Regions from separate parts of the Wukongibacter baidiensis genome, predicted to be linked through region 1. Evidence: a T-box and tRNA genes for the amino acid it is inferred to sense, from the RefSeq annotation. Region 1 holds a T-box; the other holds one or more tRNA genes.
What was found. A T-box is a leader RNA that pairs with one kind of tRNA and senses whether it is charged. The one in region 1 lies ahead of R9X47_RS06160 (glutamine--tRNA ligase/YqeY domain fusion protein), so its partner is inferred to be a tRNA-Gln.
Positions count from the first base shown of each region.

Region 2: it has a tRNA-Gln gene. The T-box ahead of R9X47_RS06160 (glutamine--tRNA ligase/YqeY domain fusion protein) is inferred to sense a tRNA for this amino acid. The anticodon was not compared.

Region 1 covers NZ_CP138202.1:1,302,086-1,305,536, reverse strand. The annotation lists gene R9X47_RS06170 (bacteriohemerythrin) at 1-331, shown strand, start outside; gene R9X47_RS06165 (peptidylprolyl isomerase) at 573-1,211, shown strand; T-box leader at 1,351-1,606, shown strand; gene R9X47_RS06160 (glutamine--tRNA ligase/YqeY domain fusion protein) at 1,849-3,451, shown strand, end outside.
Region 2 covers NZ_CP138202.1:3,730,400-3,733,850, reverse strand. The annotation lists rRNA gene R9X47_RS16920 (16S ribosomal RNA) at 1-529, opposite strand, end outside; tRNA gene R9X47_RS16915 (tRNA-Phe) at 746-821, opposite strand; tRNA gene R9X47_RS16910 (tRNA-Asp) at 826-902, opposite strand; tRNA gene R9X47_RS16905 (tRNA-Val) at 944-1,019, opposite strand; tRNA gene R9X47_RS16900 (tRNA-Pro) at 1,026-1,102, opposite strand; tRNA gene R9X47_RS16895 (tRNA-Trp) at 1,111-1,186, opposite strand; tRNA gene R9X47_RS16890 (tRNA-Ile) at 1,213-1,289, opposite strand; tRNA gene R9X47_RS16885 (tRNA-Ser) at 1,296-1,388, opposite strand; tRNA gene R9X47_RS16880 (tRNA-Ser) at 1,395-1,483, opposite strand; tRNA gene R9X47_RS16875 (tRNA-Lys) at 1,491-1,566, opposite strand; tRNA gene R9X47_RS16870 (tRNA-Gln) at 1,572-1,647, opposite strand; tRNA gene R9X47_RS16865 (tRNA-Leu) at 1,660-1,743, opposite strand; tRNA gene R9X47_RS16860 (tRNA-Tyr) at 1,750-1,834, opposite strand; tRNA gene R9X47_RS16855 (tRNA-Thr) at 1,845-1,920, opposite strand; tRNA gene R9X47_RS16850 (tRNA-Asp) at 1,925-2,001, opposite strand; tRNA gene R9X47_RS16845 (tRNA-Val) at 2,043-2,118, opposite strand; tRNA gene R9X47_RS16840 (tRNA-Glu) at 2,151-2,225, opposite strand; rRNA gene rrf (5S ribosomal RNA) at 2,432-2,548, opposite strand; rRNA gene R9X47_RS16830 (23S ribosomal RNA) at 2,643-3,451, opposite strand, start outside.

The DNA of each region.
Region 1 (3,451 bases):
AAGAATTAATATCGTATTGGAGAGTTACAATGGTCAAGATTCCTATGATGAAATTGTTGAATTGATTGAAGAACTGAAGGATTATACGATTTATCATTTTGACTCTGAAGAAAGTTTGCTTGCTAAATACCAATATCCAGAACTTGATGAGCAAATTAAGGAACACAAGACATTTGTTGATTACCTAGAGGGACTTGATTTTGACAATATAGATGAAGATCAAGAAAATGCAATGAAAGAATTAATTATGTTTATAGCAAAGTGGATATTTAAACATATCAGTAATTCAGATTTTAGATATAGTGAATTTCTTATTGAAGCTATGAAATAAAATAGTATATTTCTGATAAGTGAATAGAAATTACTTTATTCCTTTAACTCAGAATCTAGACTATGTCTACATTAAATGTATGGCAATGATTGAATAAGGGTATAGATATATACATAAACCTGACCTCCTTACCTTTAGGAGGTCTAACTTTTCGCAAAAGATTAATTTTACGTCTTGTATTGAAATAGTGGCAGAGAGGCTGAGCCTAGAATAATATAAAGAAAGCTAAGGAGGAAAGATTATGACAAGATCATATATAAAGAAAACTATTCTATTTGTTGTATCTATGTTATTAATGATAACAATTATGGCGGCATGTAGCAGTGAAAAAACAGATGAAAAGGCTGATAGCGATAACGCTACACAAAATCCTAAAGTGGAAATAGAAATGCAAGATGGTGGAAAAATGGTACTAGAGTTGTACCCAGAATTTGCTCCAGAAACAGTAGAAAACTTTATCAATCTATCTAAATCTGGTTTTTATGATGGGTTGAAGTTTCATAGAATTGTAAAAGACTTTATGATTCAGGGAGGCGATCCTAAGGGTGACGGTACAGGTGGATCTGACAAGAATATTAAAGGAGAGTTTGCAGAAAATGGATTTACTAAAAATACACTTAAGCACACTAAGGGTGTAATTTCAATGGCTCGTAGAGCTGAGCCTGATTCTGCCAGCTGCCAATTCTTTATAGTGGATGGAGATGCAACATTCTTAGATGGGCAATATGCTGCATTTGGAAAGTTAATAGAAGGAGAAGAAACTCTTGATAAAATAGCTGATACAACTGTAGATAAGCACCCTTATAGTGGAGAAATGTCTGTTCCAAAGGTAGATGTAGTAATAAAGAAAATAACAGTAATAGAAAGTAGTAATAAATAGCAATTGATTATGTAATACTCAAAGACTACTTAAAGCTAAAGTCATATATGAATAATTGATAAAGAATATAGGTAAAGTATATAATAAGTAAAGTTGATTTAAGAAATATTTTATTGTATAATATTAAAAAATTCATACTAACAAAGCGATGACGAGAAGAGTAAATAAATAAGTTCTTTTCTAGAGAGCTCCGGTAGCTGAAAAGGAGTAAAGAAATATTTATTGAAACAAGCCTCTGAGCTTCATACGGATCTTTCAATAAAAGTGATGCTATGGCGTTTGTTCACGTTACAGAACTAGAGTATAAGTACTTTCAGTACCGTACTTGAAGAGATTGATATGGTAACATATTAATGAATTAGGGTGGCAACACGAAATTAACTCTCGTCCCTAAGACCGATTGGTCTTGGGATCGGGAGTTTTTATTTTTGTCTAAAATAAATATAATTTTATCAAATTAAAAAGGATGTGATCATATGGGGCAAGAAAGTTTGTATTTTGCCTAAAGGGGTTTTGCTGCCTTCAAATTTACCAGGGAAGAAACTAATACAATTGTATATAGTTATAATTTTAATTGATCTATATGTTAGATAGATTTTTAGAATGGTAAGAAAAAATAAAATTTGGAGGTAATGATATGAGTGCTAATAGAGAAAATTTAAACTTTATAGATAGACTAGTAAAAAGAGATTTGGAGGATGGAGTGTACAGGGAAGTCAATACACGTTTTCCACCGGAGCCCAATGGGTACTTGCATATAGGCAGTGCGTACGCAATAAATGTTAGTTATGCTTTAGCTAAGAAATATGGAGGTAAATTCAACCTAAGGTTTGATGATACAAATCCTAAAAAGGAAGAGGTTGAGTACGTTGAGGCAATTATAGAAGATATGAAATGGTTGGGATTTGATTATGAAGACAGACTGTTTTATGGATCTGATTATAGTCACCAAATCTATGAATATGCAATATATCTTATCAAAAAGAGGAAGGCATATGTTTGTGATCTAAGTAGTGATGAGATAAGAGAGTATAGAGGAACTTTAACAACTAAAGGGGTGAATAGTCCCTACAGGAATAGAAGTGTAGAAGAAAACCTGGATTTATTTGATAAAATGAAGAATGGAAACTTTGAAGAGGGTAAAAGGGTTTTAAGAGCTAAAATTGATATGGAAAGTCCTAACATTAATATGAGAGATCCTGTTATTTATAGAATATCTTATACAAAGCATTATAGAACTGGTGATAAGTGGTGCATTTATCCAATGTATGATTATGCCCATCCCATTCAAGATTATATAGAGGGAATTTCACACTCTCTGTGCTCAGTAGAGTTTAAAGATCATAGACCATTGTATGAATGGGTGTTAAAGGAACTAGATTTATCAGGTCGCATTCCAAGACAAATAGAGTTTGGAAGGATGAATCTTAGTGGAGCCGTTACGAGTAAGAGGTATCTTAAAGCCCTGGTTGGAAGTAAAACCATAGAAGGATGGGATGATCCAAGGATTCCAACGATAAAAGGGCTAAAGAGAAGGGGATATACAAGGGAATCGATACTAAGCTTTTTGTCCGAAATCGGAGTAGGGAAAAGTGAAAGTGTCGTAGATATTGCTATGCTGGAGCATTCTCTAAGAAAGGATTTAAAGGCAAAGGCACCTACGATCATGGCAGTCCTTGATCCTATAAAAGTTGTAATTACAAATCTACCGGATAAGCATGTTGAATATTTAGATGCCACAAATAATAGAGAGAATGAGGATTTAGGATCTAGGAAAATAGCATTTACTAAAACTATATATATTGATAGTAACGACTTTAGCGAAAATCCTCCTAAGAAGTACAATAGATTGATAGTAGGTGGAGAGGTTAGACTGAAACATGCATATTTTATTAAGTGCAATGAAGTAATAAAGGATGACGATGGTAATATTACAGAATTAAGATGTACCTATGATCCAGAAACAAAAAGTGGAAGTGGTTTTAAGGGACGAAAAGTTAAGGGTACAATACACTGGGTCAGCACAGAATATGGTATACCATGTGAGGTAAGAATATTTGATGAATTATTCACCGAAATACCATCGGCTGATAATCTATTTGAAAAAATAAATCCCAAATCACTATATGTTAAGCAAAATGCATTTATTGAAGAGGCTGGACTTGGAGAGGGATATGAAGGAAGATTTCAATTTATAAGACACGGATATTTTATTAAGGACCTTAAGCTATCAAGTGAGA
Region 2 (3,451 bases), 2.4 Mb from region 1:
CTACGTATTACCGCGGCTGCTGGCACGTAGTTAGCCGGGGCTTCCTCCTAAGGTACCGTCATTATTCTTCCCTTAGGACAGAGTTTTACGACCCGAAAGCCTTCTTCACTCACGCGGCGTTGCTGCATCAGGCTTTCGCCCATTGTGCAATATTCCCCACTGCTGCCTCCCGTAGGAGTCTGGACCGTGTCTCAGTTCCAGTGTGGCCGATCACCCTCTCAGGTCGGCTACTGATCGTCGCCTTGGTAGGCCTTTACCCCACCAACTAGCTAATCAGACGCGGGTCCATCTTGTACCACCTGAGTTTTGACTAATGCGCCATGCGACGCTATAGTTTTATGAGGTATTAATCACCGTTTCCAGTGGCTATCCCTCTGTACAAGGCAGGTTACCCACGCGTTACTCACCCGTCCGCCGCTTTCCAGTTAATCCTTCATCCGAAGAATCAGTCATAACCTTCTCGCTCGACTTGCATGTGTTAAGCACGCCGCCAGCGTTCATCCTGAGCCAGGATCAAACTCTTAAAAAAAATCTGGCGTTTATTACTTCTTTAGCTTGAATTATATCAAACTAAGGTTTAATTCCTTACACTGTTTAGTTTTCAATGTCCAAAGTTTTCTCTGTCGTTTTAGCGACAAGAATTATTATATCAAATCTTTTTCATCTTGTCAACACTTTTTTCGACATTTTTTTCGCCGCTGTTTTTCAGCAACTTTTATCATTACCTAATGAATTAGATAATAAATGGTGCCCAGAGGCGGAATCGAACCACCGACACGGGGATTTTCAGTCCCCTGCTCTACCGACTGAGCTATCTGGGCATAATGGCGATCCAGAAGGGACTCGAACCCTCGACCTCTAGCGTGACAGGCTAGCGTTCTAGCCAACTGAACTACTGGACCATATTTTAAATGATAGTTTATTTGCACATAAGCAAATAACTTGGTGGGCGCAACAGGACTTGAACCTGTGACCCCCTGCTTGTAAGGCAGGTGCTCTCCCAGCTGAGCTATGCGCCCAAATAATGGTCGGGGTGGCAGGATTTGAACCCGCGACCCTCTGGTCCCAAACCAGATGCGCTACCAAACTGCGCTACACCCCGATTATATATGGCAGGGGTAGCAGGACTTGAACCCACGACATACGGTTTTGGAGACCGTCGTTCTACCAACTGAACTATACCCCTAAAATATAAATGTGATTTTATTAACTTGGTGGGCCTTCAGGGATTCGAACCCCGGACCTGCCGGTTATGAGCCGGACGCTCTGACCAACTGAGCTAAAGGCCCAAGTTATGGCGGAGAAAGCGGGATTCGAACCCGCGCGCCGGTAAACCCGACCTAACGGTTTAGCAAACCGTCCTCTTCAGCCTACTTGAGTACTTCTCCATAATTTGGCGGAGGAGGTGGGATTCGAACCCACGGCCCCTTGCGGAGTCACTGGTTTTCAAGACCAGCTCCTTAAGCCACTCGGACACCCCTCCAGATTGTTGGTGACCCATCCGCGACTCGAACGCGGGACACCCTGATTAAAAGTCAGGTGCTCTACCGACTGAGCTAATGGGTCATATATGGCTGGGGATACAGGACTCGAACCTGTGAATGACGGAGTCAAAGTCCGTTGCCTTACCGACTTGGCTAATCCCCATTGTTTTATTAATGGTGCGGGTAGAGGGACTTGAACCCCCACGTACAAGACACTAGATCCTAAGTCTAGCGCGTCTGCCAATTCCGCCATACCCGCATAGTATGGTGGAGGGAACTGGATTCGAACCAGTGTAGACTCAGTCAACGGATTTACAGTCCGCCCCCTTTAGCCACTCGGGCATCCCTCCATATTTATCGTGGAGCTGGTGATGGGACTCGAACCCGCAACCTGCTGATTACAAGTCAGCTGCTCTGCCAATTGAGCTACACCAGCATAATGGCGATCCAGAAGGGACTCGAACCCTCGACCTCTAGCGTGACAGGCTAGCGTTCTAGCCAACTGAACTACTGGACCGTATTTTAAATGATAGCTTATTTGCAACTAGACAAATAACTTGGTGGGCGCAACAGGACTTGAACCTGTGACCCCCTGCTTGTAAGGCAGGTGCTCTCCCAGCTGAGCTATGCGCCCAAGTCAGCTTCTAATAACTAGAAGCTAAATATTGGTGACCCCTAGGGGACTCGAACCCCTGTTACCGCCGTGAAAGGGCGGTGTCTTAACCGCTTGACCAAGGGGCCAAATTATTGGCCTTGAATGTCGCTCTACTAATTTTTTATTTTTTTCAGCGACAAATAATATGTTACCATGTTTCCGCTATTTTGTCAAATGGTATTTTTTGTATATTGTCTTAATTCTAAAAAATGTTTTAGCTTATATATACAAATATACCCTTCACTAGATAAGTAAAAGAGTCAGAAATAGTTTATCTTCTGGCTCTTTCACAAACCGGCAACGACTTACTCTCCCAGGCGGCTGCCCACCAAGTACCATCAGCGCTGAAGAGCTTAACTTCTGTGTTCGATATGGGAACAGGTGTATCCTCTTCGCTATTGCCACCGGATTTTTCGCTTTTAAGCGAATAAATATCATTAATTTAATTTTAAGTTAGAGGTAATAAATTGTATTTATTCTCTCAAAACTGAACAATGGAAAGTATGGTCAAGTCCTCGACCTATTAGTACCTATCAGCTAAAGACATTACTGCCCTTACACCTTAGGCCTATCAACCAGATAGTCTTTCTGGGGTCTTAATCCATAAATGGATGGGAAATCTTATCTTAAGGTGGGCTTCGCGCTTAGATGCCTTCAGCGCTTATCCCTTCCGTACATAGCTACTCAGCGGTGCTCCTGGCGGAACAACTGATGCACCAGAGGTACGTCCATCCCGGTCCTCTCGTACTAAGGACAGCTCCTCTCAAATTTCCTGCGCCCACAGCGGATAGGGACCGAACTGTCTCACGACGTTCTGAACCCAGCTCGCGTGCCTCTTTAATGGGCGAACAGCCCAACCCTTGGGACCTACTACAGCCCCAGGATGAGACGAGCCGACATCGAGGTGCCAAACCTCCCCGTCGATGTGGACTCTTGGGGGAGATAAGCCTGTTATCCCCGGGGTAGCTTTTATCCGTTGAGCGATGGCCCTTCCACTCGGAACCACCGGATCACTAAGCCCGACTTTCGTCCTTGCTCGACCTGTATGTCTCGCAATCAAGCTCCCTTCTGCCTTTGCACTCTTCGCGCGATTTCCAACCGCGCTGAGGGAACCTTTGGGCGCCTCCGTTACTTTTTGGGAGGCGACCGCCCCAGTCAAACTGCCCACCTGACAGTGTCCCAAGACCGGATCACGGTCTCTGGTTAGAACTTCAGTATTACAAGAGTGGTATCCCAACAACGACTCCGCACAAACTGGCGTCCATGCTTCTAAGTCTCCCACCTATCCTGTACATGCAATACCAAAATCCAG